DNA from 2 places in the Alteromonas sp. CI.11.F.A3 genome. Region 2 is predicted to be linked to the other one. Evidence: riboswitches for the same ligand, from Rfam matches in the RefSeq annotation. Region 2 holds a riboswitch; the other holds the start of a gene.

Region 1 (16,392 bases), 1.1 Mb from region 2:
AAATTCAAAGCGGGCTTTTGACATGGCGTTATCGCGAATTTGGGCGCCAGGATGGCCCTTTGCTAAATCGGCAGCGTGTGCCGCAATTTTGTAGGTAATTAGCCCCTGCTTAACGTCTTCTTTGTTTGGTAGGCCCAAATGTTCTTTAGGGGTCACGTAACAAAGCATGGCGCAGCCATACCAGCCAATCATGGCGGCACCAATGCCTGAGGTAAAGTGGTCGTAACCTGGCGCAATATCGGTAGTTAACGGGCCTAACGTGTAAAAAGGCGCTTCATGACAATGGGTTAGTTGCTCTTCCATGTTGGCTTTAATCATATGCATTGGCACATGTCCTGGGCCTTCAATCATCACCTGAACATCATATTCCCACGCTATTTTAGTGAGCTCACCAAGGGTACGAAGTTCAGAAAATTGTGCTTCATCGTTTGCATCGGCCACGCTGCCTGGGCGTAATCCGTCGCCCAACGAAAGCGACACATCGTAAGCGGCGCAAATTTCACAAATATCGCGGAAACGTTCATACAAAAAACTTTGCTTGTGATGACTTAAACACCACTTAGCCATAATAGAGCCGCCACGAGACACAATGCCCGTTACTCGGTTTGCGGTAAGGGGCACGTATTCAAGCAATACGCCTGCGTGAATGGTGAAATAATCTACCCCTTGTTCGGCTTGCTCGATAAGGGTGTCTTTAAATAACGCCCAAGTAAGATCTTCGGCCACACCATTTACTTTCTCAAGGGCTTGGTAGATGGGTACAGTACCTAAGGGGATAGGGCTGTTACGGAGCAGCCATTCGCGGGTTTCGTGAATATTGCGGCCAGTGGATAAATCCATAAGGGTATCGGCGCCCCAGCGTGTAGACCACACCAGCTTTTCCACCTCCTCTTCAATAGATGAAGTTACCGCTGAATTCCCAATGTTGGCGTTAATCTTAACTAAAAAATTGCGGCCTATAATCATAGGTTCTAGTTCAGGGTGGTTTATGTTCGCTGGAATAATCGCGCGCCCTGCGGCCACTTCTTGGCGAACAAACTCAGGGGTAATGTTCGAAGGCAGATTGGCGCCGAAGTGTTCACCTTTATGTTGCTGACTTAGCGGGTTGTCTTTAAGCGCATCGCGACCCATATTTTCGCGAATAGCAATGTATTCCATCTCGGGCGTGACAATGCCTTGGCGAGCGTAATGCAGCTGAGTCACGTTTTTACCTTCTAGGGCTTTACGTGGTTTCAATGTGCGGGTGAAGCGAAAGTCTTCGGTAATGATGTCTTGTTCACGTTGCTTCGCGAAGTGCGACGATACCCCTTCAAGCTGGTACGTGTTTTCACGCTCTTTAATCCAGCTTTCTCGTAACGGCGCTAACCCTTTTTGCACATTGATGGTTACATCAGGATCGCCATAGGGGCCTGAAGTGTCGTACACCCCAATGGGAGGGTTACTTTCAAGTATGGGGTTTTCTTCAGTACCGCCGATTAAGCTGTCGTGCTGATGAATCAGTCGCATAGCAACGTTAATATCGTCGCGGCTGCCTTTTTCGTAGTGGCGGGTAGAATTAGGGTAGGCCTCACCGGCCAATTGATTAATAAAGTCTTGCGCCTGTTGGCGCTGTTCGCGTCGAGTCGACATAGCATTTTCGCCTGTTAGTTTAGGTTATAAAATGCTTGTCAGGAGTGGAGGAGAGAATACAAAGGGCGCAAAAGCATGACCGGTGGTGCAGGCAAAATCCCTAGGGATAAATTCTTGCCATACTACATGGTTTCACTTTTACAATTTACGACTTACCACTTTGTACTTTCTTGTTCCCTTCGCAGGTATTAGCCTGATCAGGTTCAACGGATCCCGCTTTCGCGGTCTCAGCTCACTGGGTTAATTCAGTTGAGCACTCCGACAAGTAACTGTATTTAGTATAAAGCGAAAGAAATTGAAATTTCAAGCCTTGTGGTGGACGCGAGAGCGAACTCACCTTAGAAATACGGCGTACACCCATCCATGGGGCCTCTGCTGGCAGCATCCATGCTGCAGAAGATTTCTAAGGTGAGCTCGCTCTCGCTTGCTCAAGGGAAATTTCTGTGGAAGAGGAGAGGAAACACGGCGTAGACCCTTCCATGGGGCCTCTCTACAGCATCCATGCTGTAGAAGGTTTCTGAGAAACACACCCTCCCCCTCTAGCAAACCTTGAAGTTTTAGAGAGGGAGGGATGTGTAGGGCCTCTGCTGGCAGCATCCATGCTGTAGAAGACTTCTAAGGTGAACGCACTAACCCTCTTGTTCAAGGTGAAATTTAGCGGGGGAGAGGAGAGGAAGATACGGCGTGAACCCATCCATGGTGCCTCTGCTGGCAGCATCCATGCTGCAGAAGGTTTCTAAGGTGAGTTCGCTATTGTTTGCTAAAGGGAGGGAAGGTATAAGTGGTTAAGTGTGATTAAATTATATTCATGTAAATAAACGATAAAAAGGCCCCTAAAAGGGGCCTTTGCTTACAGGATGTTCGTTGAGCGGTTTTATATTTGTATCCGCAGCTAACCTTTCATCGATTAGAAATTACGTCTAACGGTAACGCCGTAAGTGCGTGGCTTAGCGTAAGAAATTTGCGAAGTACCGTAGAAGCCTGATACGTCAAAACCAATTAATTCGTGATCTGAATCGGTCAAGTTATCTACGTAAGCTGCTACGCTCCATAAATCTTCTTTGTCAGTCCAGGTAATGCGAGCATCGGCTTTGAAGTGGCTTTCGATGGTATGCGCCGTAAAGTTACGAGCATTGTGGAAAGATTCTGACTGGTATGAACCGCTTACCAATGCCGCAACGCTGCCGCTGTCTATATCCCACGTATAGCGTACTAAACCAGATGATTGCCATTCAGGTGTGTACGGTGGAGTCGTGTCTACAAATACGCCTGAAGCCACTTCTAAATCTTCTACCACTGCATCGGTGTAAGACACGCCAAACATGATGTCTAACGCATCAATGGGGTTTAATAGTAGTTCAACTTCAGCACCGGTAAATTGGGCGTCTTCGTTGAAAACCACACCGGCATTGTTTACCCATGAGAACGACTGATAATCAGAGTAGTCATAGTAGAAAATACTGCTGTTTAGTTGTGCTTTGCCGTCCATTAAAGTTAGCTTAGCACCTGCTTCATAGGCGAGAAGTACTTCGGCGTCGTAAGTGCTAAAACTACCGCCTAAAGGCGCGTTGAAGTTACCTGCTTTTACGCCTCGGTTGATACCCGCGTACAATAGGGTGTCTGAGTTTGGTTTATAGTCTAACTGAAGCTTTGCAGACCACATGGTTTCATCGTTATCCATGGCTACATCTACCAATGGATCAAGGCTGTAATCTACTTCAATATCTCGGTCTACCAAGTTAGCGTTTTGGCGCAATTGGCCGTCCATCGACTTATTTTCACGTACTAAACGTAAGCCCGATACTAGTACGAGTTCGTCGGTTAAATCGTAGTCGATTTGCCCAAATACTGAGTATGAATCGGTATCGATAGTGGCTAATGTATTTTGCTCTTCACCGGCTAAATAACCACCCGTTGGGCTAGCTGCTAGACCTTGTAAGTAGTCGGTTTCAATGCTTAAGTAATAAAAGCCAGCCACCCACTTACTGTTCATGGTGTTGCCACTTACACGCAATTCTTCACTGAACTGGGTGATGTCGCCATCTGATTGGAAAATCAGTTCTGGTGAAGCGGTTTGATCCGAATCTAGGCCGATAACACGGGTGAAGTTTTTCCAGTCGGTCACCGAGGTAAAGGTGAAGTCGTCAAAATCATATTCGTAAGTTGCTGCTAGGCCGCGAGACTTAATTTTGTTTTGATCGTCAAAAGCGAAATCTTTATTTACTTTCTCGCCGCTGCCATCAGGGTCGATGTTACCGTTGAAATCGCCGCCTTGAACTGGGCGCAGTGGGTCGCCGTTAAAGTTTCCGTCTACACAAGCCCCAGCTTGAATAGTGTCACAGCCTAGTGGATCATCAGCGGCATAAATAACATCGATAACATTACCTGCAGCGTCTTTAACTTCTGTGGTATTAACTACCTGATAAGGGCCCTCACTTTTTGTGGTATCGGCCCAGTTTGCACTAACTAATAAATTTGAATTCGCACTTAAATCGAAGTTTAACTGCGCGCGAAACGCTTTGGTGTCATCGTTGTAACCGTCTTCACCGCCGCCAATGCTTCCGGCGCGAGTATCTGGCGCAGCTTCATCTTCGTATACGTTTTCTAAAATGTTACCCATTCTGTTGGCCATAACAGAAATACGGCCAGATACTTTATCGCTTAGTGCACCAGATACCGCACCTTCAAAGCGTTTTTGCTCGAAACTGGCAAAGGTAAGTTCAGCGTAGCCTTCCACTTCTTCGGTAGGCTTAGCAGTAATCGTATTTACCATACCGCCAGTGGCGTTACGGCCAAAAAGGGTGCCTTGTGGGCCTTTTAATATTTCAACACGAGATATATCGAATAAACCAAATGTTTGCGCTTGTGTACTGGCTAAATACCCGCCATCTACGTAAACCGCTACAGGTGCTTCAGCAATGTCGGCGTAATCGTTTTGTACCACACCACGAATGTTAAAGATGGCACGTTGACCACCAATATCACCAGCTAGGGAAACACCTGGCGTAAATGCAATAAGGTCGGTGCTGCTTTCAAAGCCCAATGACTCCATCTGTTCGCCACTAAATGCAGTTACCGCAATACTTACGTCGTTTATGTATTGCTCACGCTTTTGCGAAGTAACCGTAATTTTTTCAAGTACCACCGAATCTGCTGCTGCGGTGTATGAAGATTGAAGTGCTAATCCTATTGCTAAAGCGCATAGCGTCTGTTTCGATTTCATCATGTGTTCCCTTCTTGTTGTTGTTACATCTACAAACTACATAGAAGTATTTTTTTTGTTTTTTATTTGATTAACTTTTGTTCTAACGAAACTAAAGGGGTTTTACCAAGGGGTAAATATTCATGTGTCGAAGTCATGTTTCATGTTTATGAAACTAAGTGGCACTTACTTTCCTAAGTTTACAATATATTAACAATAAGGCAGTATTGGTTACTTCGAACTGTTTGTGTTTAAGTGTATGATATTTATAGATAAAAAGAGGGTTTTGGGGCGATGAAGCTGTTTTGGGGTGAAGGATTAGTTGATATGGGTATAAGAAAATGCGATAGCGTAGGGCTAAGTTACGCGCAAATTAAATGACAATAATTTACGTGAAACTCGCCCTAGGCTAGTCATCGAATTTAGCGGAAAGCAGGGATAACTTCTTTGCCGTAACGAGTGATAATATTTTCTTCATCACCGTTATCTAAATAGATATTAAATTGCGTGGTCCCCGCGTTTTTAAGCGCTTGGATTTTAGTAATGTGATCTTCAGCTTCACCCAATACACAGAAGCTTTTTACGATGTCGTCAGTAATAAAGTCTAGGTAAGGGTTATCACTTTGACCATGCTTCGAGTAATCGTAGCCACGACGTTGTTCAATATAATCGGTTAAGCTTTTTGGTACTAAGCCTGAATCTGTACCGTATTTTTCAACAATGTCAGCTACGTGATTACCTACCATGGCAGGGAACCATTTGGTTTTTTCAATACAGGTTTCCATATCACCGAAGTAAGCAGGCGCAGCGGCTTGTACTTTAAAGTTGCTCATGTCGCGCTCAACTTTGTTCCCGGCATCTTGGCACTGTTGACCAAACCATTGCACCAAATCTGGGTCGCCAATTTGAAGAATGACACCATCGCCATGCTCGCCAGCTACTGCTAGGGCTTTCGGGCCATAAGCGCCTACCCATACAGGTAGTTCATAACCTGTTGCCCATGGGAATTTAACCGGCTTTTCGCATTCGCCGTACATGACTTCTTCACCGCGCACCATGGCTTTCACTTTATGAGTGAATTCGGTTAAGCGGGCTAGGTTCGCAGGCTTTTTACCCATTACGCGCATAGAAGAATCGCCCCGGCCTAAACCAATGTCGAAACGGCCATTACTTTGTAGTGCCAAACTGGCGTACAAACTTGCCGCTACCGACCAATCACGTACGTTAGGGTTGGTCACACACGGGCCAAAGCGCATTTTGGTGGTGTGCTCCATACACATTGCCATTGCCACGAATGACTCACGCCAAAGAATGTGCGAATCGTAAAACCAACAATAATCGAAACCGGCTTCTTCAGCCATTTTTACTAACTTACGGGCACGATCTGGGCTAACAAAGCCTTTAAAAGTGATACCAAATTCCATGAGTTCTTCCTCTGCTTTTTCTATTTTGTTTAATACGTGTCTTTGCTTAATTTATTTAGCCGCTAACAACGAGTAGCTAATCACTAGCGGCTTACATTATTTTTCACATCGCGGTTTAATGATCTGGCGGGCAAATACGAATGCCCGCATGACTAAATGGCACTGCTTTGGATATGTTTAAGCGAATTAAAATAGGGGTAATGGCTTCAATACAGCGTGCACTTTCCGCTAGGCCAGCGTTGTAACTTTGCACGCCTAAGCTATCTAGCAATCCAATCACTTTGTTTTTAGCTTCTAGTTGATTACCGCAGACCAAAATGTCGCAGTTAATGCTTTGCTCAAGATTGTTAAGGGTGACAGCTGAGACATTATGAAGTGCTCCTACTACGGCATAGTCGTCTCCCAATAATGCTTGTGCAGACTCTGTGGCCGAGCCTTCTGGCGGCATAGCAACTGCTTTAGGGTTGTTTTCAGCTAAAGGCACAACAATGTCGATAACAATTTTGTCGCGAAGCAATGGGCGGATTTGATCTAACGTAGCGTGATGCGCGGCCCAGGGTACTGAGATAATCACGAATTCATCAGCCGCCGATGTGGCTGCAATAGTATCTGTGCCGCTGATGGTGCCAGTGGTAGCAGTACTTGACGCTGCAATAGATTCTTGTAGTGCTAGGGCTTTTTCTGCTGCCCGTTCACCGTCTCGTGAACCAATAACAACGTCTATTCCCGCTAGAGCGAAGCGTTTTGCTAGCCCTGAGCCTTGCGGGCCAGTGCCGCCTAAAATAGCAATCTTCATGCGAATAAATCCTCTTGGGTTGGTCTTAACAGGTCTGAGGCTTTACTGTCTGGGTTACTTTCCCATTCAAGCCCTTTAAATAAAATAACGGGGCACTTACCTTGTTTACTCATCAACAAGCCTGAGGCTGCGGCAAGTTCATCGGAAAGGGCTGGTGCGGTAACTTTTAGGGGGCGACCCCACGCATCACATTCACCATAAAGTGGGTTTAGCGCAGGCACATTCGCTACGCCAATGGCCACGTTGGTTTGGCCTAAACGCCATGGGCGGCCAAAGGTGTCGCTTATCACTACCCCAATACTGTGCTTTGGTGCGCCGTAATATTTGCATAAGCCTTCAGCAATAATGCGAGCGCTGGCATCAGGGTCTTTAGGCAATAAAATCAGTTCGCCTGGGTTGTCGGTATTCGATTCATCCACCGCAGCATTGGCACTTATATGACCTAATCTGTGCTCGGTTATAATAATCCCTTCGTTGGCAGCAGGGTGTTTATGCACTTTTACCAAGCGGGTAGATTCGGACAGAATGACGGTAACTTTACGAGGGTCTTTATTTACCTTTTCAGCCACGTCGATGGCTTCTTCGGTAGGAGTAATATCGTCAATATGGCAAACCGCGCCTTCGGCTTTTGATATGATTTTTTGGGCTATAACCAGTACATCGCCTTCACGCAAAACCTGTTGCTGTGCGGTAAGCTTTTCAATTATCAATCCCACAAGATTGTCGCCTTCGCGAATATCCGGTAAGCCTTCTATGGTATTGATGGTAAGTGCTCGCATATTTTCTACCTTAAGCAATCAGAGAATCGACAACGTCATTCACGTGACGAAGATCGTCTGGATGGTCGATGTCTTGACTTAAGTATTTAGGCTGAACGGTCACGCACTTTAAGCCTTTTTCCATGGCTGCCTGATGGTGCTCATAAGATGATGATTTACCAAATGCAAAATCAATAGCGTTAGGGGGCGTGGTGCATAGTGCGTTGGTGCCGCCATCATACGCACTGCCAATGACTACCGAGGTGTCGCCTGAAGCAAGCGCCGCAATAGAATTCAGCTCTTTTTCCTCTAGCCGAGCAATATCTGCAGGCAAGATAAGTTGGTGGCTAAAGCCATTCGACATGCTCCATTCGGTGGCTTGCGCCAAGGCTGTGTTTAAGTTGCTGCCTTTGGCTTCAAATATCACTTTGCAGCCCAAGCTGGTGGCTAAATCGGCGATGTAAAGCGACGGCGTTACGACCAGTTTTTGCCATTGTGGAAATGAACCGTTTAACGACATAAGGGTTTTCTTAAACAGCTTAATGGCCAAGGCCTTGCGCACGCTGGCAGGCAAATGTGGTGACAAACGCTGCTTGCTGAATGCCGGATCTTTCATTGGAATAACAACGCATAGTTTATGCACAAGGCACCTCCGGTTGATAAGCGGTGGCCGCCGAAATAACCTCTTCCATTAGGGCTACTTTGTCTTGATCTGATTTCATCAAGGTTTTAGTACAGTGGGCGTATAAGCCGAAGCTTTCGACGACGTCTGTATCGCCTTCATCTTGATTATCAATGACCAATACATCGCAAAGGTCTTGGTAAAACTCAGCGATGCCCTTGTTACCAGGTGTATAACGCATTTGCTGTAGTAGTTTTTCAGCAGGGCCTTTTATGGCTTTGCCACCAATAAGTGGTGACACCGCAATTTTCGTGGCATCGCTTGCTGTAATTGCATCGCGAAATTGGGGTATAGCTAGCATGGGAGCGATACTGAGTAATGGGTTGCTAGGGGCAAAAACGATAATGTCAGCAGCGCTAATGGCCGCCAACACTTCAGGTGTAGCAGAAGCAAGATTTGCCCCTTCGTACGCAATATTGGTTACGTTAGCTTCGCAGCGTTGGTGTACAAAATACGTCTGAAAATCTACCCAGCCATTTTCAGTTTCAAGACGAGTTTGCAGGGTATCGTCGGTAGCTGGCAGCAAAGGGACGGTAATACCTAATCGGGTAGTAATTTGGCGCGTGATTGCCGTCATGCTAGTCCCTTCAGCCCGCTTAGCACTTCTAAAAATATGGGTAGCAATATCCATATCCCCTAAGTGCATCCAGGTGCTTGAGCCAAACTGTGCAAGCCGAGACAATATACGGCAGCTGTCGTTTTGTAGCCCCCAGCCAGTGACTGGATTCACTTCGTTCGCTAACGTGTAGGTAAGCGTATCTAGGTCGGGCGATACCCATAAATTATGAAACTCGTCGTCATCACCCACATTACCAATAATGGTTAGGTTTTCTTTGTAGGCAGATTGATAAAGTCCTTTAGCGGCTTTTGCACCGCCTACGCCGCCGGCTAACAACACAATGTTTTTCATGCGCTTACCTTCACGGGAATGTGAGATGCTGCGTTAAAAGGGCTAAAGGCTGTTGTGTCTTTTAGTGGGGCTGCGGGGCTAGCAGTTTCTGAGCCCACAAGTGCCGCTTGGTGAGCAGGCTTTTTGTCACGGCCGTACGGAGTAATTACGTCGTACAAAGTATTACGCTGATGTGCATTTAGCCCAGCGCGCTGGATAAAGTTCACCATATCCCGAGGGACAATTTCTTGGCCGTGGCTAGCCCCAGCTGCACGAGAAATACTCTCGTTCATTAGGGTGCCGCCCAAATCATTGGCGCCTGCACGAAGCACTTTCGACGCCATATCGGGGCCCATTTTTACCCATGAGGCTTGAATGTTATCGATATAGCCTTGTAATACTAATCGCGCAATGGCGTGCATTTTGAAGTGCTCATCGGCAGTGGGGCCGGTTCTTACTTCGCTAGGATTATTCTTATAAAGGGGGCTGTCGTTATGTATAAAGCCTAACGGAACAAATTCAGTAAAGCCGCCAGTACGTGCTTGCAGGTCACGCAATAAAATAAGGTGAGCGGCCCAGTGAGATGGCCCATCTATGTGCCCATACATTATGGTAGACGTGGTCGGTAAGCCAACATTGTGCGCAGTTTCGATAATTTTAAGCCAGTTTTCGGTGCTAAGTTTGTTTTTGGTTAGCTTGCGTCTTACTTCGGTATCTAGAATTTCAGCAGCGGTACCAGGCATCGATGCCAAGCCGCGCTGTTTTAAGTCGGTTAATAAATCTGTGTAGCTTTTGCGGCCTTTCATTGCGCCATACCAAATTTCAAAAGGCGAATAGGCATGAATATGAATATCGGGCACGGTAGATGACACTGTATCAAGTAAATCGCCGTAAAAACTGGCGGGTAAGTCAGGATGCAAACCGCCTTGTACACAAATTTCTGTGGCGCCGCGAGCGTGGGCTTCTTTGGCTCTTGCGGCTACTTGATGAGGCGCTAAAAACTCTGCATCGCCAGCGTTTTTGTTCACCCCAAAGTTACAAAACTGGCAGCCCATGTGACAGACGTTAGTAAAATTAATATTACGGGTTATTACAAACGACGCATCATTGCCGGTGCGCAATTCTCGGACAATATCAGCGGTATGCAACAAGGCATCAGTTTCCGGCCCTTGGCAATAAAACAAGGCTTCCGCTTCTTCGTGATTAAGCATTTTGCCTTCTAAAGCCCGCTGTAAAATATGGGCAATACCAGGGCGAAGTTGGCTTAGCTTAGTTTGAATAGGTGTATCGCTGTAGGGCAAGGTGAAATCGCCTGCAGGCGTTAAGTCGCAAGGTGAAACCGAGGTGATATTTTGCAGAATGTTACCCATGAGCAACTCCTTGAAAAGTGGTGTTATCAATACATTGCTCTACGGCTAGACCATCGTTGCGCCAAGCAGGCATGGCTTGATGCAGCGCTTTGGTGACGTAACGTTCGCCAGCTTGTAGGTACTTCGGATAAACGGTTAAACGCTCTTGCAATGCATAGCCTTGTTGCTCGCAAGCGCTAGCTAATTCTGTAATCTGTGGCCAGCTACGCTCAGGATTAATAAAGTCTTTCGTTAACGGTGAAATACCACCCCAATCGTTAATGCCAGCGGCTATGTAATGAGGATATTCTTGGGCTAAATTAGGCGGTGCTTGCAGTGAAATTGCTGGGTCTAAAATTAACCGAGCCATAGCCAACGTACGGCGCATGTCATCAAGAGTAGGCTCTGGCGCATTGGCCATCGCTGTACCTTCTTTTGCGCGAAAGTTCTGAATAATCACTTCTTGAATATGGCCATACTCTTGGTACAAGCTATTAATGGCAATGAGGCTATCAACACGTTCTTCCCAGGTTTCACCAATGCCGATAAGAATGCCGGTGGTGAAGGGAATATCTAGCTTTCCAGCGTCTTCCAGCGTCTTTATGCGAATACCCGGTACCTTGTCAGGACATGCATAATGGGGTTGGCCTTTTTTCATCAAACGGTCGCTTGTACATTCGAGCATCATACCCATGCTGCCGCTGACGTTTTTCAACTGTTTTAGTTCGTTAAAAGTTAACGTTCCTGCATTCACGTGAGGGATCATCAAGCTTTTATCCAGCACCATCTCGCACACTTCGGTAAGGTAATCAACCATGCTGGTATGGCCCAATGTTGCCAACCAATCTTTCGCGTAGCGATAACGCTTCTCGGGTTTTTCGCCCAAGCTGAACAAGGCTTCTTTACACCCTTGGGCTTGGCCTTTTAAAACGGAAGCCAATACTTGGCTTGGATTTAAGATATTGGCTTGGCCTGAGTCTGGGTGTTTTACAAATGTGCAATAACCACAGGTATCCCGACACATGTTAGTCAGCGGAATAAAGATTTTTCGCGAGTAAGTAAGAGTGTTAGGCCAGTGCGTATCGCGAACGCCTGCAGCTTGTTCGCAAAGTGCATCTAGCTGTGAACCTGTTGCATGTTCAAGGGCAATGGCGTGTTGGCGCGATAGCATAATGGGCGTCTCCTGCAAGTAAAGTTAATGCACTAAATATTCAATTTAGGCTGTTGCTTTTTTAATCTTTACCACGGTTTTTACCAAATGGTAAAGAAAATATTTGCAGGTTTTTTTGGTGCGAAGTGTGTATCAAAATAGAGCAAATTGGGTGTGGTAGTAGGGTAGTTAATAGGTATAAATGATAAGGTTTTTATACTTAAAGTTGTTTTATAACAGTGTTTTATTGTTTTTCTTTGATGGTGGTGGAATAGGGGGAGTAGAAAGTAAAAGGCGCGCTTTTAAGATGAAGCGCGCCAAAAAAAGCAGGGTAAATTAATTTTTATGCACTAGTGTTGTGCATCTAGGGCACTTAAAACGAAATTGCATAAAAATTCAGTGGCCTCGTTAAAATCATCTTGATCTAAAGACGGCTTTCCTAACAGCAATTGAATTTGCGTAGAGAAGTCGGCATAGGTTTGCGTGGCAGCCCAAATGGTAAAAAACAGATGCTTAGGATCGACAGGGCGAATGTGGCCAGCGGCTATCCAACGCTCAATAATTTTTACGTCTCGTTCAAACGCAGGCTTTAAATTTTCTATCAAATAAGTTTTCAGTACCGGTGCGCCATTAATGATTTCATGAGCGAACACTTTTGACCCATTGGGATAATCACGAGACAGCTCTATTTTCTGCTGAATGTACTGACGAATGGTACTGGCGGGTGATGCCTCAGGGTCGTCGTTGAACTGCATTTTCTCAAGCCATAAATCAATCATGTTTTCGAGTACGGCTTGGTACAACTTATCTTTGCCTGGGAAGTAATACAAAATGAGCTGTTTAGAGATACCGGCTTGTTGCGCCACCGCATCCATTGAAGAGCCAGCAAACCCTTTTTGTGCAAATACCTCTTCGGCGGCGCGTAGAATTCCGGCCTCTGTTTTTGCACGATTGGCCTGCGTCTTTGTAGGTTTTGTCATTTTTATGTCCTGTTACCGCTTCCATGTGGCGTTGTTAACATCTGCCACCTGTTATTTTTTTCGTTTTCTTTACCGCTTACTAAGCTCGAATGTCACTTAGTCATTGTAGTTGCGATGCTAAATAGCAATGGGCTCTTCCTTCCCATGTTCTTTGGCAAGCGCTTCTAAAAATAGCTCTACCAAACGTGTGGGCTTAGGTGACTTACGATAGATGGCCGCGAATTCACAATGATAGGCGAAATTTTTAGGTTCGATAGCCCGCATCTGGCCTTTCTTTACGAAAGATTCCGCATAATGATCAGGCAAGAAGCCTAAATAACACCCCGAAGAAATAAGTGTGGCAATACCTTCTTGATCGTTCGCTACCGCCATTTTATTGAGCCCCAGAGACATACTTTTATCCATATTGGGGCTGTGAAAGCTTAGCCCGGCATATTTGGCTTCACATATTTCTTCACGGGGAATATCTCCAAGCTCAATGTAGAAAGGGTGTTTTCTTCCGCAATACAGGTGCATTTGCTCACCAAACAAGGGTAAGTAATTCAAACTTGAAGAAGAGCGGTGGGTGGGAATAATACCAATATGATAACGCCCATCTAAAATTCCCTGCTCAATAGTATTTACTGGCACCACATGAATTTCTACGTTCACATTAGGGGCTTGTTGTTGATAGGTGTAAATGGCTTCATTCACCTTACAAGCATCGTTCGACACGGTTTTATCGAACATGGCGACCACCACATTGCCCTGCAAATGTCTGTGCATATCGTTGACTTCGTTTCTAAAGTCTTGCAACGACAGCAACAATCGCTGTGTAGACTCATAAATTCGCTTGCCCTCTTCGGTAAGCGAAAACCCCCCGCGGCCACGATGGCAAAGCACCATGCCTAACCGGGTTTCTAAATCTTTTAAATGCCGGCTAATGGTAGAACGCCCAATATTGAGTTCAAGCTCGGCAGCAGAAAGGCCGCCAGCCTGTGCTACCACTATGAATACTCTCAATAAGCGAATGTCTGTGTCTGATAGGTTTCCAAGGATTGCGCGCATAGTTTCATATTTATGAAAGTAAGATTTGAATATTTATAATTTATCGAACTTATGTGGCTGGGTAAAGTAGACCAAGTGAACAAATACCATAGGAAAACAATTATGACCCAGTGGGCTTCCAAGCTATCACAACCGCAAATGGACGCGTTGTGGATGCCTTACACTGCAAATCGCCAGTTTAAAGCATCGCCTAAAATGATTACCGGTGCACAGGGCAATTACCTCATTGATGACAATGGTCGTAAAATCTTTGATGGATTATCTGGGTTATGGACATGCGGCGCAGGGCACAACCGCCCTGAAATTGCTGAAGCAGTCGCTAAACAGTTAACAACGCTAGATTATGCCCCCGCCTTTCAGTACGGCCACAATCTGGCGTTTGAACTAGCCGACAGGCTAGCCAACATGGCGCCAGCCGATATCAATAAAGTGTTTTTCACTAACTCAGGTTCTGAAGCGGCTGATACTTCGACCAAAATTGCTCGTGCTTATTGGCGCCAGCAAGGACAGCCTACCAAGACCCGAATTATTGGTCGCGCGAAGGGCTATCACGGTGCTAGCTGGGGCGGCATTAGCTTCGGCGGTATTGGCGCAAACCGCAAGATGTGGGGGCCAGCCATGGAGTCTGATCACCTTTCACATACCTTGCTGCCGAATAATCAATTCTGCAAAGGCGCACCGAACTATGGTGAAGAGCTTGCTGATGAGCTTATCGAAATGGTGGCATTACATGATGCGTCGAACATTGCGGCGGTGATTGTTGAACCAATGAGTGGTTCTGCAGGGGTTATTGTTCCGCCAAAAGCCTATTTACGCCGCTTACGTGAATTGTGTAACCAGTACGATATTCTGCTTATTTTCGATGAAGTGATTACCGGCTTTGGCCGCACAGGTAGCTTATTCGGCGCCGATGCGTTTGATGTAGTGCCCGATATGATTAACGTGGCCAAGCAAATCACCAATGGCGCCGTTCCTATGGGCGCGGTTCTGGCTCGCGAGTTTATTTACGATACCGTAGTTAACGCTGGCGGTGCCGATTACAACATTGAATTACCACATGGTTATACCTATTCAGGCCACCCAGTTGCCTGCGCGGCCGCCATGGCTGCGCTCGATATTTTAGAACAAGAAAAACTCGTCAGCCGTGTTGCCGAACTTAGCCCTTACTTTGAAGAAGCGGTGCATAGCTTAAAAGGCATGCCATTCGTTAGCGATATTCGAAACTTCGGCTTTGCCGCAGGGTTTAGCATTGAAAGCTACCCAGGCGAACCAGCTAGACGCCCTTATGAAATCGCTGATGCCATGTGGAAGAAAGGATTTTACGTACGCTACGGCGGCGACACTATTCAGTTAGGCCTTCCGTTTACCACTGAAAAAGCGGAAATCGATACCTTAATTAACGCGATGCAAGACACTTTAATGGGCAAGTAGGCCTTTACCGTTTTGATCCACTTACGCAAAAAAGAGACACAGATATGACTTCATTGGTAGGACACTTTATTCACGGCGAACACGTAGCGCCGCAAGATGGAAATTTGATTGATATTCACAACCCTTCTACTGGCGCTGTGTGCGGACAAGTAGAAATGGCGTCGTCGGCATTGGTACAAAAAGCGATAGATTCAGCGAAAACGGCGTACCCAGCATGGCGCGCCACGCCACCTGCAAAGCGTGCACAGGTTATGTTTCGCTTAAAAGTATTGCTAGAGCAACACAGCGACAAGATTTGCGAATTAATTAGTGAAGAGCACGGCAAAGTGCTACACGATGCCAAAGGTGAATTACAACGTGGTATTGAAAACGTTGAGTTTGCTTGTGGTATGCCTCAATTACTTAAAGGCGAACACAGTAAAGACGTGGGCCCAGGTATAGACGCGTGGAGTGAATTTCAGCCGCTAGGTGTAGTGACAGGTATTACACCGTTTAACTTTCCGGCCATGGTGCCGTTATGGATGTGGCCCAGCGCTATCATGTGTGGCAACACCTTTGTGTTAAAACCGTCTGAAAAAGACCCTTCCAGCGCGTTATACATAGCTGCACTTGCGGCAGAAGCCGGTTTACCGCCGGGGGTGCTGAATGTAGTAAATGGTGATAAATCTGCTGTCGACCAACTATTAGAAGACCCGACCATTCAAGCGGTAAGCTTTGTAGGTTCAACGCCAGTAGCCGAGGCTATCTATCAAAAAGCCAGTGCAAATGGTAAGCGTTGCCAAGCATTAGGTGGCGCTAAAAACCACGCGATTGTCATGCCAGATGCTGATGTTGATAACGTAGTAAATGCGCTAATGGGCGCGGCGTTTGGCTCATGCGGCGAGCGCTGTATGGCGTTATCGGTAGTGCTTGCGGTAGGTGATGCAATGGGCGATACCCTGCGCGACAGGTTATCAGCGCAAATTGAAACCTTAAAAGTGGGTGCAGGTAACGATAACAGCAATGACATGGGGCCGTTAATTAGCGCTCAACATTTCGATACCGTGAGTGGATTC
Region 2 (16,392 bases):
CCTAATGGAGATATATAGTAAATGGTCTTCCCAATATGGCAGCTTAGCGACACTAGATCGGAGACTTTATAAGTAATGCAAAACTCGCCCTCTATAATCATTCCTCAACTTATTCAGGCGTATAATAAATGCGAATACAATGTGGTGTTGGATATGATTAAATTAAATCCAACACTGCTCCGTGTAGATGCAGTTGTGCCTCAGTTACAAGCAAGTGCTTTGCGTAAGTTGGGTTTCGTCAATGAAGCAACGAAAGCTTACGAAAAAGGGCTAAAGCGCTTTCCTAGTGCGTGTGATTTGATGAATAGTTTCGGAAATCTCTTACTTGAGGCGGGTCAGAATAAAAAGGCGCTAATGTTATTTAGCAAAGCCAACAAAATAAACTCAAAGAGTTATGATTATAAATATAATTTGGCAAGGACATTTTTTGCTGAAGAACGTTATGCCGAAGCCGAAAAAAATGTACGGGAATTAATAAAGGCTCACCCGTTAAAGTTAGATTTGTTGTTAATGCTGTCGTCTATTTTGAGTCAGGAAGGACAGAACGTAGAAGCAGAAAAATATTTAGTACAAATATTAGAAATAGACCCGTCAAACATAAAGGCGCTCAATAATTTAGGTAACATTAAACGTAGGATTGGGCAACAAGACGAAGCGCTCATTTGTTACCAACGCGCCTTGGATACTGGAGTTGCTGGTGCAGAAATATACCAGAATCTTGCGGCTATATTAGCGCTTAAAGGCACCCATAAAGAGTCATTTGAAGTATATGAACAAGGGCTGTCAAAATATCCTTTGAATGTCACGCTTCACAAGGAGTATGCACATTTTGCTTGGATACAAAATGTTAATAATCCTTTTGCCCTTTTAGAAAAAGTATTATCTACCGAACAACCCGGTTTAGTAATGGCTTATGCGGAATTAATGCTCAAGGTCGATGACTTTGAAAAAGCTAAACTCTGGTTAGAAAAGCTTGTTGCGAAGCAAGACCCGACCATCCAAATTGCAGCAGTAGCTAGTTTATCTAACGCTTTAAGGGGACTTGGTCAATTCCAAGAAGCGCTCAATGTTATAAATAGCCTTCCTAACACCAAAAGTGCTGAGTCACTGCCATTACTTATCGAAAAAAGCTATTCGTTGTTGAGCCTCGACCGAGCTAAAGAAGCTATCAGCGTGCTCGAATTAGTATGTCGAATTGCTCCTTTGAATCAAGGCTACTGGACGCTGTTATCCACTGCCTATAAAGCAAATGGTGATGAGATAAAATATCAAACATTATGTCAGTATCAGGATTTTATTAATGTTACATCACTATTGGAAGGTTCTGAAGAAAACACATCTTTTATCGGTGAGTTGGCGGAATATTTAAATACATTGCATAGCAGTACTCAACACCCCATAGGGCAGTCGCTCAGGAATGGCACTCAAACATTTGAAAACCTACTAGACAGTGAACATCATTTAATTCAAACCCTTAAGTCTGCCCTTAAAAATAGAGCAGAGTCGTTTGTGTGCTCTCTTTCAACGCAAAAAAAACACCCTTTTCTCTCTCGTATTCACTCTAACTTGCGGTTTATTGGGAGTTGGTCAGTTAGGTTGAGAAAGGCGGGGTTTCACAAGTCGCATTATCATTCTGAAGGATGGTTGAGCGGTGTACTTTACGTTGATGTGCCCGATGAAGTAAGGGAAAATGGCAACGGTTGGCTGGTCTTCGGGCGCCCAGATATTAAGGGTGTCGAAATGTTAGAAGATTTCGCCATTAAGCCTATAGCCGGAAATGTTGTGTTTTTTCCATCTTACATGTGGCACGGAACTAACCCAATTTACTCAGATACTCAAAGATTAACGGTCGCATTTGATATAGTACCTGAGTCATAACTAAAGATTAGGCTAGTTCTAATTTGAAGGCTAATGTGTATCTAGATGTATAGCAGATTCGATTGGGTGGTCTGCCTACATGTTTGATCGCCCCATGAAATATGACAGTACGTCCTGGTTTTGGAGTACATGCGAATTCACAATCATCATCTTCGTTGTAAAATAAAGTTTCTCCACCCCACTCGATATCCCACTCCGGGCATAGGAATACCAACACAGTGAGTTCATCCGCTTCAGGCAAGCAATCAGTGTGAGTAAAAAGCATATCACCATAGGATGCATAGTTAACGTATCCACGATAAGCACGATACTGTTTACCAGTAGTATGACTAATTTGGCGAATAGCACGTTGATACACGGCTAAGCCGTTAATTTGCTCTTCAGAAAGAGAGACGGCCCAATGTCGGAACTGAGCGGTATCTGGGCGAGCAACTTCATTTCGTTTAAAAGCGCTTATCTCTAACCCTTTAAAAATAGTACTTGTTTCATCTACTGTGCAAAGGTTATCAAAAACCCATATTGGCTTATCATTAATCAGACAATTGTATTTCGGTGATTGATTCATAAATAATTTTGATTAGTTGTTTTATTGTTTAAGGCATTCGTATTATTACCAAATCAAAACCCATACGCCAATAAATCGTGCGCGAATGAAAAAGATAAATAATAGAATCTCGTTGCGAGGTTGTTTCTAAGTTCTGGGGATCTTAAATAAGATTTCCACATAACTAAAAATTCTCAGAAATGGGATACCTAAAAGTGCTACAGAATTTAAAGAGTTATAACGCACATCTAAAGCGCATCGGTTGGTTGATTTTGAAGCGGGTGTGAAATGATAAGGCTCAATAATGGGCGTAGATAGGTTTATACTCTACATCTTGCACCAAAATGGAACTTCCGCTAGATCGGTTTGCTTTAATTTTCGGACCAAATGGTAAGACCACCGAAGCGTGATCACCTGAATTTAACACTAAATGCTTTTTTGATGTAAAACATATCCTGAGTGTTACTTATTTAACACCTTTCGCTAAAAACCTCGATACACCCTGATAGGGTGGCCTAAAGCCAAGTAAAAACAGGGTATATTTTTGCTGATAGACAAAAAAATAACCCCGTATTTGCCAGTTATTTGTACGTTGGAATGAATTCTGCAGGAGAATTCGAACGTATATTAAACAGATGATGAAAAATCTACTTGGTGTAAACAGGGTGTTACTTGACTCAGTGCTGTAATCCGTGTGAGTATAATACGTTCGTAGTACTGGAAGCTAAGGTCCGTACTACATTCCTAAAACATAATTGTAAAAGTTTAATACGCCCCTTGCCCGAACTGTTTTCCTTTATCGGCGAGGATTCAAATAAGAAATTTGGTTGGGAACTATGTCCAAAATGAGCAAGAGAACTCTTATTGCTTCTACTGTTATCGGTGCTTTCGCACTAACAGGTAGTGCAGTCTCTGCAGATACGCTTGATGACCTTCATAAAGAAGAAGCGAAAATCCACGCGGCTGCAGCGAAATCTCAGGAAAAAATCAACACGTTGTTTGAACAGTCTCAAGAATTACTGGTTGAATACCGTCAAACAGTAGATGAGACAGAAAACCTCAAAATATACAATGACTACATTGCGAGTCTTGTAGCAGATCAACAACGTGGAATTGACTCTTTGCAACGTCAGATTGACAGCATCGAGCAAACTAAGCAGGGCATCGTTCCTCTTATGTTCCGCATGATCGATAGTCTTGAGAAATTCATCAAACTTGACCGTCCTATTCACTTAGATGAGCGTCTAGAGCGTGTACAGCGTTTACGTGATGTTATGTCTAACTCTAACGTAACTGTTTCAGAACAGTTCCGCCAAGTAATCGAAGCATACTTGGTTGAAGTTGAGTACGGCACTAAGATTAACTCTTACCAAGGTACTATCGATAGCAACGGCACTGAAGTGACTGTTGACTTCTTTAACCTAGGTCGTACTGCACTAGTGGCATTGTCTCTTGACCAAGAAAACGCTTGGGCATGGAACAATGAAAGCCGCGCATGGGAACAGCTTGGAGACGAGTATGTGTCTTCAGTTGTTGACGCAGTTAAAATGGCTAATAACGTCATTCCTGCGGACCTGATCAAACTACCAATTAGTGCAGCGGAGTAATTGTTAATGAAACCAGTATTCAAATCTCTTTTAACCGCTGCCACTCTTGCGGTTGTAGCAACCGGAGCTCAGGCTCAGGAAGCAAAGAGCCTTAAAGAACTTCTAGACCAAGTTCAGGATAACCGTGTTTCTGAAACACGTATCAACAAACAGCGTGAAGCAGAATTCCAATCTGCTCGTGCAGACAAGCAAGCGCTTCTTCGCAAAGCAGAATCTGAATTGAAAGCTGAACAAGGTCGTGGCGACCGTCTTCAACAACAATTCTCTGACAACGAAGTAACGCTAAACGAGAAAGCAGCTGAGCTAGATCAGGCAACTGGTACGCTTGGTGAGATGTTCGGTGTGGTTCGTCAAGCGTCTTCTGAAGCTTACGGCCGTGTTGCTACATCAATCGTTAGTGCTCAATTCCCAGGCCGTGGTGAGTTCCTAGCTGGAATGGCAGAAGACTCTAAAGGTCTTCCTAACATTCAAGAACTAGAAGACCTATGGTTTGCTCTACAGAAAGAAATGACTGAAGGTGGCGAAACAGTTCGTTTCACTACAGAAGTTGTTAACCTTGATGGCGGTTCTTCACAGCAAGAAGTTGTTCGTATCGGTACTTTCAACCTTGTAGGCGAAGATGGCTACCTAACTTATGATGCTGAAAACGAAATCGTTCAGCCTCTTGGTCGCCAACCAGACGGACACTTTGTAAGTTCAGCTGACGATTTAATCGCTGCGACTTCAGGTATGGTTCCTTTCTACGCTGACCCATCTCAAGGCGCTATCCTTGGTCTGTTGAAGCAAAAAGCGACTATGTCTGAGCGTTATCATGCAGGTGGTGTAGTAGGTTACACAATCACTGTAATGCTAGCGATTGGTCTACTTATCGGTCTTTACAAGCTAATCACGCTTACAGTAGTTGCTGGTAAAATGCGTTCACAGCTTAAAAACCCAGGTAACCCTTCAGATGGCAACCCTCTAGGTCGCATCTTGAAAGTTTATCAAGAGAACAAAGCTGCTGATGCTGAAAACTTAGAACTTAAACTTGATGAAGCTATCCTACGTGAACTTCCACGTATCGAAAGCGGCATTAACGTAATTAAGATCTTCGCAGCAATTGCACCTCTACTAGGTCTACTAGGTACAGTACTAGGTATGATCGCGACGTTCCAAACAATCACATTGTTCGGTACAGGCGACCCTCGTATGATGGCTGGTAGTATCTCTATGGCGCTTGTAACTACGGCTCAAGGTATTATCGCGGCATTGCCACTGATTCTTACTCACAGCATCGTAGCTTCACGTAGCAAATCAATCATCCACATTCTTGATGAGCAAACTGCGGGTATCGTAGCAGCTCATTCAGAGTCGGAGAGAGTGTAGAATGAATTACCTGATTGGATTATTTGAATCGGTCAGGGATTTTATCGCTACCGGCGGTGACGTGCTTTATTTCGTTGCTGCCGCGCTCTTTCTCATGTGGGTTTTAATGATTGAGCGTTATTGGTATTTAACCTCGGTCTTCCCAACGGTGAAGAAAAACATCATCAAAAATTGGGATGCCCGAGCAGATACCACATCTTGGTATGCGCATAGAATCCGTGACGCGTGGATTTCTCAGGCGTCAGATGATCTGAACGCTAGAATGCTGATTATTCGCACCATTATTGCAATGTGTCCGTTAATCGGGCTACTGGGAACAGTAACCGGTATGATCGGTGTTTTCGAGACGATGGCGACACAAGGCACCAGCAATGCACGATTAATGGCAGCTGGTATCTCCATGGCAACAATCCCGACTATGGCGGGAATGGTAGCCGCGCTTTCTGGACTGTTCATCAGTTCTCGTCTCGAAGCGAAAGTGAAGCTGGCACGCGAAGGGTTAGTTGATAGCCTGCCACATCATTAGAGAGAGATATTATGGCTCGAAAAGTCAGAATCGAGGAAGAAGACGCACAGATTGACATGACACCCATGTTGGATATCGTGTTTATCATGCTGATCTTCTTTATCGTTACCACTGTTTTCGTTAAAGAAGCAGGGATTGAAGTTAATAAGCCCGACGCGAGCCAGGCGGTTCTTCACAAGAACGCGAACATCTTCATAGCAGTTACAGAAGATGGGAGCGTTTGGTTAGATAAACGTGAAGTAGCGCCGGACAGCGTTAGAGCGAATATTGAACGACTGCTTACCGAGCAGCCAACTGACTATGTAATCATTCAGGCTGATGTTAAGGCCAAGCATGGTTTGGTAGTGGAAATAATGGACCAGGTTAAAGCTGCAGGCGTTAACCGTGTCTCGGTAGCGGCAAGGGGTTAAGATGTTACGTATAATTGTATCTATATTGTTAGGTGCTGGTGTTGCATTTGCCCTGTTCGTACTTATGGCTAAGTTGATTGAAAACTCAGCCAGACCGGCGGACGAAGTACCTGAAGCACCGGTAATCGATATTGTGATGCAGGAACCAGACGATCAGACGCAAACGCGTCAACGTGTTCCGCCTCCACCTCCACCTCCGCCTCAGCAGCCTCCTAAAATGGAGCTTGTTGAGCCAGAAGCAGCTGAACCGGATGCAGATGGCTTTAGCCTAGCAATCCCAGCTATTGATACTGGTGGTGTTGGTGTAAACATTGGTGGTGTCGGCGCTATGCAGCGCGATGGCGATGCTACTCCAATCGTTCGTATCGATCCGAAATATCCACCTGACGCAGCCCGTGATGGCCGTGAAGGTTGGGTAAGATTGTCTTTCACTATTAATGAAATTGGTGGTGTAGACGATATCGAAGTAATTGAAGCTGAACCTAAGCGTGTATTCGACCGTGAGGCACGACGTGCATTACGTAAGTGGAAATACAAGCCTAAGATTGTTGACGGCAAAGCTGTTAAGCAGACTGGCATGTTCGTACAGCTAGACTTTAAACTGGAGCAATGATCATGATGAAAAATAAATTCAAAATGTCTGCATTTGCTTTAGTGCTTGGTGCCGGTGCAGTGTTTTCTGCACCAGCTGCACTAGCGCAGTCTTCACCTGTTATGTGCCCTGGTTACGAAAAAGCCAAAACAACCTTAGTAGGCGAGCGTACAGGTAAAAAAGTTCAAAAAGCATTTGAATTTTACAACGAAGATCAAGTTGATGAAGCGTTAAACATTTTATATGAAATTGACCCTTCTGAAGACTTCGATGCTGCGTATGTAAATCGCTTTATTGGTAACTTATTAGCTGCACAAGAAGGTAAAGGTTCTAAAGCACTTGGTTATTTAAACCAGTCTGTAGAACCTAAAGTATTGAATGACCTTGAGCATTCTCAAACACTTAAGTTATTAGGTGATTTGAACATGCAAGAGAACAAATATACTGATGCGATTAAATGGTATAACGCGTGGATGGACTTTACGTGTAAAGAAGATGCAGACGTTTATACCCGTTTAGCGCAAGCTTATTATGAAGCAGGCCAATTAGATAAGATGATTGAGCCAGCTGACAGAGCGATAGCTTTGTATGATGAGCCGAACAAAAACCCTTATGTGTTAAAGCTAACGTCATACTACGAGCGTAAGATGTTTCCTCAAACAGTGGCAGTTGCAGAAGAATTAGTTCGCAATTTCCCTGAGGAACCTCGCTGGTGGACTCAGCTTGGCTTCTTCTACCTTTCAGTAGAAGACTTCGAGAAGGGCTTATCTACGTTTGAGATGGCTTACATCCAAGGCTACCTTAAGAAAGTAAACGAGATTAAAACGTTATCTCAGTTATTCCAAACTAACGGCATGCCTTTTAAAGCTGCTCAAATTTTGGAAAAACACGTTAAATCTGGTTTGCTAGAAGAAGATGCAGATATGCTAGCTAGCATTGCTAACGCATATCACCAGGCTAAAAACTATGACAAGGCTGCTACGCTTTACGCTAAAGCTGCTGCGAAGAGTTCAGACCCTGAGCATTACAGAAAGCAAGGTACCTTGTTGCTAGTTGCTGAAGATTACAAAGGCGCGATTAAAGCATTAAACAATGCATTAGAGCGTGGTGTAGAAAACCCTGGTAAAGTTCACTTCACACTTATGGAAGCGAACTTCTATGCAGGCGACTTCAGAGAAGCTTATAAGCACATCCAAGAAGCGAAGAAAGATCGCTCGCTACGTCGTAATGCGGCGGCTTGGGAGCCTTACATTAAAGAGAAGGCTAAAAACCGCGGTATTAACATTTAGTAGTTATACCGATAAATAAAAAGGCCTCCATTTGGAGGTCTTTTTTTTGCTAAAAATAGACCCAGGTTTATATTGTTGTAGAAGCCAACATATTGCCTATCTTTTTTCTTAATGACTCAGTTAATGATTTACGACCATTCACGCCTAAAAGCTTTATAAGCTTATTTGAAGGTAGCGGGGAATTAGTCAGTAACAAAAGAAGTTCAGGCGTGACTTCATCCGTTTCACTCGTGCACGCTTTAGTAGCTCTTTCAGTATGCTTAGCACTCTGGGTGGACACAGAAACCTCTGCAGCCAATGCGTTTATTGCTAAGCTAACTTGGTTTAATGGTCTAGTCGCATCAACGAACTGATTTAGTTTTTTTATTAGTGTATTTCGAGTGATGGTTGGAAGCTTACTCATAGGAACAATGTCGGTTGCTTGGCTATGGGTAAACAAGCATAACAATACTTCTTGTTGTGAACCGAAGCGTTCAGAGATACTTTTTACAACCAATGCACTGGTTTCACCGCTTGCTTTATTAGGTTTTTCCCCCATATCCACAAGCGTAAATCCGCATTGCTGCCAAAAGTGATTAAGCTTGTCAGAAGCGCCATAAGAGCTAGTCAGTGCATCTATGTTTTGTGCAGAGGCTTGCTCGTTAATAAAGCTTACCAGGCCTCTACCTAGCCCTTGGCCTTGTAGATGAGGAGCAACTGCTATGCGGTTTATTCTCCAGTACCGATATGATGCAGTGGAGGGGTTTGCCGTGAGTAGTGTAAGCCTCTGCGCCCCTAAATGGCCTTTAGGGCGGCGGGAACCATCTGCAATTCCTTCACGTACATCTGCTAAAGGCTCGCCGCCTTCACAATTTATTATTGCTGCAGCGATTAAACGAGAGTCGACCCATTGGGTAAACAATACGATATCTGGGCTGTCACAAAGCCGCATGAAGTCGTCAGGAGTGGTTTGATAGTGTGCAGTGGCTAACAGTTGCATCACACAATGTAATTCGTGTTCCGACAATGCAGACACCAAACCTATCCTGTAGTCACCGCTAAATTTATCTGACGGTGCTTTTTGTTGTAATTTTTGCCGTAGTTCTTGCCTTAGTTCTCGCAGTATTTCTGGCGGTGCTCCACTAAAGGTATTAAATGACTCTGTTCCTTCAAATAAGCAAATAATATGTATGAGGCTTTCTAGTTTATCGTTCTGTATCCATCGCAGCGGTGTGCTCAATGAAAGGTGCAAAGCGCCTTCAGCGTTAAAAGCCGGTAGCATACGTTGCATAAAGCCTTGTCCACTTCCTTCGTATCCCTGCAATGTCGTGCTGATCACATAGTTATCATGAGCGCCAATTAATAACTTAAGTACAGGTAAGGGGAAGGACGCTGCTTCGTCAATAATAAGTAAGTCATAGTCACCATTGATAAGCGTTGAGTTATCTGGCGCAAGCCACTGTGCAGATCCACTTTTCTCACTCTCTGAAGTTTGATGAGAGACTGCTTCACTAACAAAATCCTCAATAGCAAAAGCCACTTTAGTGACAGTTCCAGCAATACCTGACTCATCATCAGTACTACCATTGGCATCAGTAGTACTATTAAAATTAGTAGTACCATTAGAATCAGTACCGCAATCAGCAGCCAGGCTTCCTTGTGCCTTTTTCTCTGAATTTGATGACTCTATGTCTATTCCTATTCCTATGCCTATGCGAATATGCTTGAAAAGGGTGCTCGTGTTTTCACGAATGGCGCTAGTGATTACTATTTTTTCGCCCTTTTTAAGCCTTGATGCAACAAACATCCCTAAAAGCGCAGACTTTCCTCTGCCTCTAGGCGCTGTGATGACAGCTTTACGATTACCTTGCGACCATCTGTTTGTCAGGCAATCAAATGCCGCCTGCTGTTCAACTGATTTGAACTGTGGCCTACGGGTTTCCTCACCATCTAATGGCTGTGTTGCGTGTGCGTTTTCTGATAGTACCTGATTGATAGAGCTCTCAGAGGTAACCGGGTTTAGCCGGTTTAACGAATCTACGGTATCACCAGCTACCCAATCAGGAATATGGCAGTTGTTGGAACTCCAAATGGCTACATGTGCATCGTTTTTTAGTCTTGCGACAAGTCTTTTTATATACAGGCTTGGTGATGCAGTAAAACCATGTGACAGGTGACTAGGGCGGGTGTGCAAATGCCAAGAGTCGAGCGTAGGGCAGCATAAAATAAGACACCCACCCCATCGAATGGTGCCAGCAATGGCCATGAGGTTTCCAGGGTTGAACCCTTGATGGGCATGTACCACCCCGATATCGCATTCATTACCTAACAAATGTTTACGGAGCAGTGAGTTCTGAGCGCCTACTTCTTTGACGATAAGTGTGGAGGGAATATCGCTTAAAATAGACGTTAAATTCTTATTTACCCACTCGTATTCACCAGAAAGCACGAGTAGACGACGATGCTCAGTATGTCGTGCTTGCGAATAAATAGGGTTAAACAACCATTGAGTTAATTCCGGTGGCGCCATAGGTGAGTTTTTTCGGTATAATTAAGACTTTCTCTGCTTATAGTAACTACTTATCTAAAGGAATTCGAATGCGCTTTCTTTCTCGGCGTCTAGTGATGCCAAACGACTTAAATTATGCCAACTCTTTATTTGGCGGCCGCGCGCTTGAATGGATTGATGAAGAGGCTGCTATTTGGGCAATTTGCCAATTAGAAACCAATTGTTTGGTAACCAAACATATTGGGGAAATTAGTTTTGAGTCTCCTGCACTGCAAGGTGATATTGTTGAGTTTGGTCTTGAGACTAAAGCCGTGGGTAGAACGTCGATTACGGTAAGTTGTCTAGTGCGCAATAAAGCCACTAAAAAAACCATCTGTTTCGCCGATGATATTGTCTTCGTTAAAGTAGACCCAGAATCACGTCAACCTGCAGCCCATGGTAAAACCCTTGAGGCGCTAGTGTCTCAAACTAACGAAGAAGTGCGAAAGCTTAATCTTGAATTAGAAGAACAAAAATAAGCTTACATAACACGAATAGCGTGCCTATTGTTACGTCAAGTTAACCGTTTAATATCTTGACGGTTTTGGCGTAACTGGTAGACTCCTCGCTGTATTTGGTATTCAAACCGAACGCATATACCAAGGGGTGTCCGTACCGCGGACTGAGATTCACATCATCACTGTGAGAACCCTTACACCTGATCCGGATAATGCCGGCGTAGGGATGGTTGACCACATAGTCGTATCACCTGCCGTACACCCGGATCTTTTTTCTTAAAAAAGAATAAGAGATCCCATGCAAAAACCTATATTTTGTCTTTCTTTACTTGCCGCATCGCTTTCAGTTAGCGCACAAACTACTCAGCAAGAAACACAACTTGAAGACGTTGAACGTATTGTCGTTAGCGGAGACTTTCGCGAAACTGTATTAGACCAACTAAGTGCAAGTGCTACCGTTATGAGCGCTACGCGCTTAAGCAGTCGCCAGCCTACCCATATTGATAGTGTGCTGAACAGTGTGCCGAACGTGAACTTCGCCGCAGGCGCTTCTCGCGGCCGCTTTGTTCAAATTCGCGGTATCGGTGAACGTAGTCAATTTGTAGAGCCTATTAACCCGTCTGTTAGCTTTATTATGGATGAATTTGATTTCTCAGGTTTAGCGGCAGCAGGGCTGTTATTTGATACCCAGCAATTAGAAGTATATCGCGGTCCTCAAGCCACGTTATTTGGTTCTGGCGCATTGGCTGGGGCAGTAAAGCTTTCCAGCAATGCAGTCGGTTCAGATGGCCCTGATTACGTCGAATTTAGAGCGGGCAATAAAGACAGTTATCGAGTGGAAGCTGCTACCGGCAACGATATCAATCAGGACTGGGGTTATCGCGTTGCACTAATGCATAACCGCAGTGATGGTTTTGTAGAAAATACCGTAGTTAACAGTGACGGCGCCGAGCAAAAACGTGATGATACGAATAATCTTGATGAAACCGCAGCGCGCATAAGTGTTGCTGGGAATATCGACGAAAGAAGCACTTTGGCGCTGACGTATCGTTGGTATGACATCGACAATGGTTATGATGCGTTTTCGCTAGATAACAATAATCAGACGTTATCTGATGAGCCAGGTTTTGACACTCATCAAACTCATGCGGTGAGTGCTCGAGCTACCACCAGCACTAATGGCGGTGACTTTATTTTAATTGCCACCCACGCTTCCCATAATATCGGTTACGGATATGACGAAGATTGGACTTACGAAGGTTTTCACCCTTTCGGCTATACCTCATTTGACGCTTATTTTCGTGATGTAGACACACAAACCGCAGAAGTAAGGTTTGTATCTTCAGACAGTGCTGCGTTATTCAATGGTGCCACTGCTTGGACACTTGGCGCTTTTTATAAAACCAGTGAAGAAGATTTGCTACGTGAATACACCTATGCTTCAGGTGATTTTACCAGTGTGTATGAACCCACCACCAAGGCGGTATATTTACAGACTGAATCTACACTTACCACTAGCCTAACGTTAGTGGCAGGGTTACGTGTCGAAAACTACGGTTTTGATTACTCAGATAACAATGGCCTTGAAAGTAGTCATGATACTACGATGACTGGCGGTAAAGTGGCATTGCAATACACAGGTGAAAACCACTTTTACTACGCCAGTATTTCTCGCGGCTACAAAGGGGCAGGGTATAACCCTGACGAACGCGTATCAGATGAGCAGCGATTCTTTGATGAAGAATATAACTGGAACTACGAGCTTGGTGTAAAAGGGCCTTTATTGGTGCCTGAAGTTACCATGCGAGCCGCCCTTTTCTATATGGACAGGGACGATACGCAAGTAAGTAATTTTGATGTTCAAATACGCGAAGATGGTACCGCTGATTTTATCGACATTATAGACAATGCAGATATAGGCACTAACAAAGGTGCTGAGCTAGAGTTAAGTTGGCTGGTAGATGAAAACTGGACCATGAACATGAGTTTGGGCTACCTAGATGCAACTTTTGAAGATTATACGCTTACCGATGGCACTGTGATTGAAAAACAGCGCCAAGCACAAGCACCTGAATACACGGCTAACTTATTTAGTGAGCTATCCATTACTGATGATGTGCTTTGGCGCATTGATATTGATTTCAAAGATAGCTACCGTTTTTCTGATGGGCATGACGTAGAAGCCCCTTCGACAACACTAGTAAACAGTGAAATAGTATGGTTTTCTGATAACTGGCAAACCAGCCTGTGGGTTAAAAATGCCTTCGATAATGAGTATTACACCAGAGGTTTTGGTGGGTTTAGCAATGACCCTCGTGATGAGTATGCGTTTGCAGAACCTTATTATCAATTAGGTAATGGCCGACAGTTCGGTGTTACCGTTAAATACCAATTCTAGGAGTATGCTATGCAAGTCATGGTTGAGCTATCGTTATACCCATTAGTAGGTGAATATATTGAGCCTATTCAGCAATTTATTGATCGCTTGAATAGCTACGGTGATATTGGTGTATTGACTACTTCTACCAGCACGCAAGTATCCGGTGATTACGGACATGTGATGTCTATTCTTGGTAAGGAAATGCAGCGCACTCATGAAGAAGTTGGACAGGCTATTTTCGTGGCGAAGTTTCTAAACTACGATGCTATGCAGGCGAATAAGCAAGCCAGAAAAACTGAAGCATGAGTGCATTTTTCACTGAATTTTTGTCGCAGATAGCGGCCACATCAAAACTGGAATGGTTGGCTGTAGTGCTTGCCATTGCCTATGTGCTGCTTGCGGCAAAACAGAATAGCTGGTGTTGGCTTTGTGCCTTCGCCAGCACGGCTATCTATACCTGGCTGTTTTGGCAGGTGACGTTACCGTTTCAATCCATGCTGAATTTTTTCTATATGATAATGGCGGGCTACGGTTACTATCAATGGACGAAAGGTGGGGATGAAGGCACAGAAAAGCCAGTGCGTTCATGGCCGCTATGGATACATCTTACAATAGTCCCTGTGCTGTTGTGCTGTGCGTGGGGATTATCTAAATTAGTCACTTCCCAATTTAATAGTGATCATCTACTACTCGATGCGAGTATCCATCTTTTGAGTGTAATTACCACTTTTATGGTGGCGCATAAAGTTTTACAAAATTGGATTTACTGGTTCTTTATTAATTTGGCCTCCGCCTTTCTATACTTTCAAGTGGGGATGGCATTATCAGCATGCTTGTTCCTTGGGTATGTAGGATTCTCGATTTTTGGGTATCTACAATGGTTAGCGCAATGGAATAAGCAAGATGAAACCGGAAACTATCATTCCGCTTTTGAAAGAAGCACTTAATTTATCTGATTCAGCTACAGTGGAACGTCACCCCGCTGGCATAGTGAATCAGGTGTATCATCTTAAAGATGATAATCGTGGGTTTGCTGTCAAATGGGTGGGGGAAGATGCATTTAGCGGCATCGACAGATTCCATCAATTTGTATTGCAACAGCAACTTGCTGAGCGAGGCATTGCACCAAAGCCTATTTGGTTAAGCGATGATGAATTAATTTGGGTAGAGCAATGGGAGGAGGAAACTGATCCTCATCCCAGTATTCGTTCTCCCGAAGCGTTGGCATCAGTACTTGCCCGTGTCCACGCCCTGCCTATCACCGCTAGACCTCTCAATTTATTTTCTCGTTGGTTGCACTATATGCACTCCGCTGGATTGAAAGAAGGCGATGCGCTTTTCGACCGCGCTATCCAACTTCGGGCAAGTTTAGTGAAAAGTGAAGGTAGCACAGAAGACTATGTGCTGTGTCACAACGACCTACTTGCTCATCATGTGGTACGTGACTCAACGCCTTTCATTGTTGACTGGGAATACTCAGCCATGGGTAATCGCTATTTCGATGTGGCTGGGTGTGCAAAGATAAACGCAATGAGTGAAGCGCAAACACAGGCATTAGCCATCGCCTATGCAAAAGAAGTAGGTAAAGATGAAGATGAGGTCTTATCGCAAGTTCAACTTCACATGGAAATCGTTAACGTAACTAACGATTTATGGCTGGCTGCGCTTGAGGCAACCAAGCAAAACGCTGGCTAAAATACGCTTTTTGTTTGTTTTCACAGCGCTTTGTTTGTTTAATAAGCGGTAGTGCATAAGGTAGTAGAAAAATGCTTTACCTTTTATATGTCATCCGTATAATGCACAGCGCGCTAGGGGTGTAGTTCGAATTGGTAGAACAGCGGTCTCCAAAACCGATGGTTGGGGGTTCGAGTCCCTCCACCCCTGCCACTTTCCCTTCTTGTTTTCTAAATTCAATTTTTATCATTATTTATTCTTCTTAAGCTAAGTTAAACTCAGCAAGTTAGTCATTCTGTATCTGCCATTTTTATTCGCGTTGCCATTTTTAATCGCGTTGCTATACAATGTTAAGTAATTAAACGAGGTTGGATTTTTATGTCGCTTTCTACTTTTCAGCGTGCTGTGTTGCAAGAAATGGGGATCCCTGTCTGGGTGAACCAGTCATCGCTGCAAGTTGAAAACACGAACTCGGTTGCGACTGATGTTGAGAATAAGCCCTCTGCTAATGTTTCTTTTGCAACGACCAGCAATCATTCACCGGCCATGCCTTCTAATGAAGAAAAGCAAAGCCGGTTGGCACAACTTCGTGCTCAAGTATCATCAGATTCAACCAAAGCCTCTGGCCAAACAAAAGCTACCAGCCCGAACGCTAGTGATTCGTCGTCAGCGACACCGCGCTCGGTAGGTAGTAACGCAGATAGCGCTGCAAGCAAGAGTGCACCAAAAGCGAAGTCTGTTAATGCTTCGAGCCAATCATCCAGCCAATTATCGAATGTGTTGTCCAACCCTGCTTCGATAAATACACCTGCTATGGTTGAATTAACCCAAGCACAGCGCTTACAGGGCAAGCAGTGGCTGCAAGATTTAGATGTTGCGCTCGCTTATCTTCAATTACCCTTCACCAGTACTCAGGTGAAGCTAGGGCAAGACGTAGCAGTAACTAACGGTGGCATTGTTATACCGTCAGCGCCTCACTTACTGACGGCAGCGATGCAAAAGCAGCTGTGGAAAATGCTTTGTGCTTTGCCCAACAATGTAAAATCGCCAGAAGCACGTTAAATTCCCTCACTCGGTTGACCTATTTTGCATATCCAATTAGTTTCAGATACAAGTTGTCAAAGTGCTTTAGCGCAAGCCCA

What was found. A riboswitch is a leader RNA that binds a small molecule or an ion and turns the genes downstream of it on or off. The one in region 2 is predicted to bind thiamine pyrophosphate.
Region 1: another riboswitch for thiamine pyrophosphate. It lies ahead of thiC (phosphomethylpyrimidine synthase ThiC); the one in region 2 lies ahead of R1T43_RS15280 (TonB-dependent receptor).

What each region holds. Positions count from the first base shown of each region.
Region 1 covers NZ_CP136708.1:4,631,019-4,647,410, reverse strand. The annotation lists gene thiC (phosphomethylpyrimidine synthase ThiC) at 1-1,629, opposite strand, end outside; TPP riboswitch at 1,787-1,900, opposite strand; gene R1T43_RS19990 (TonB-dependent receptor) at 2,537-4,855, opposite strand; gene R1T43_RS19985 (TIGR03842 family LLM class F420-dependent oxidoreductase) at 5,254-6,255, opposite strand; gene npdG (NADPH-dependent F420 reductase) at 6,371-7,051, opposite strand; gene cofE (coenzyme F420-0:L-glutamate ligase) at 7,048-7,830, opposite strand; gene cofC (2-phospho-L-lactate guanylyltransferase) at 7,841-8,452, opposite strand; gene cofD (2-phospho-L-lactate transferase) at 8,445-9,401, opposite strand; gene cofH (5-amino-6-(D-ribitylamino)uracil--L-tyrosine 4-hydroxyphenyl transferase CofH) at 9,398-10,750, opposite strand; gene cofG (7,8-didemethyl-8-hydroxy-5-deazariboflavin synthase CofG) at 10,743-11,900, opposite strand; gene R1T43_RS19950 (TetR family transcriptional regulator C-terminal domain-containing protein) at 12,230-12,859, opposite strand; gene R1T43_RS19945 (LysR family transcriptional regulator) at 12,977-13,906, opposite strand; gene R1T43_RS19940 (aspartate aminotransferase family protein) at 14,009-15,337, shown strand; gene R1T43_RS19935 (CoA-acylating methylmalonate-semialdehyde dehydrogenase) at 15,382-16,392, shown strand, end outside.
Region 2 covers NZ_CP136708.1:3,536,461-3,552,852, reverse strand. The annotation lists gene R1T43_RS15335 (aspartyl/asparaginyl beta-hydroxylase domain-containing protein) at 1-76, shown strand, start outside; gene R1T43_RS15330 (putative 2OG-Fe(II) oxygenase) at 154-1,878, shown strand; gene R1T43_RS15325 (2OG-Fe(II) oxygenase) at 1,886-2,443, opposite strand; gene R1T43_RS15320 (DUF3450 domain-containing protein) at 3,268-4,029, shown strand; gene R1T43_RS15315 (MotA/TolQ/ExbB proton channel family protein) at 4,036-5,394, shown strand; gene R1T43_RS15310 (MotA/TolQ/ExbB proton channel family protein) at 5,396-5,920, shown strand; gene R1T43_RS15305 (ExbD/TolR family protein) at 5,932-6,330, shown strand; gene R1T43_RS15300 (energy transducer TonB) at 6,332-6,943, shown strand; gene R1T43_RS15295 (tetratricopeptide repeat protein) at 6,946-8,211, shown strand; gene R1T43_RS15290 (GNAT family N-acetyltransferase) at 8,279-10,720, opposite strand; gene R1T43_RS15285 (acyl-CoA thioesterase) at 10,789-11,217, shown strand; TPP riboswitch at 11,331-11,440, shown strand; gene R1T43_RS15280 (TonB-dependent receptor) at 11,495-13,594, shown strand; gene R1T43_RS15275 (YkoF family thiamine/hydroxymethylpyrimidine-binding protein) at 13,604-13,882, shown strand; gene pnuC (nicotinamide riboside transporter PnuC) at 13,879-14,523, shown strand; gene R1T43_RS15265 (phosphotransferase) at 14,480-15,271, shown strand; tRNA gene R1T43_RS15260 (tRNA-Trp) at 15,387-15,463, shown strand; gene R1T43_RS15255 (hypothetical protein) at 15,629-16,312, shown strand; gene rimI (ribosomal protein S18-alanine N-acetyltransferase) at 16,337-16,392, shown strand, end outside.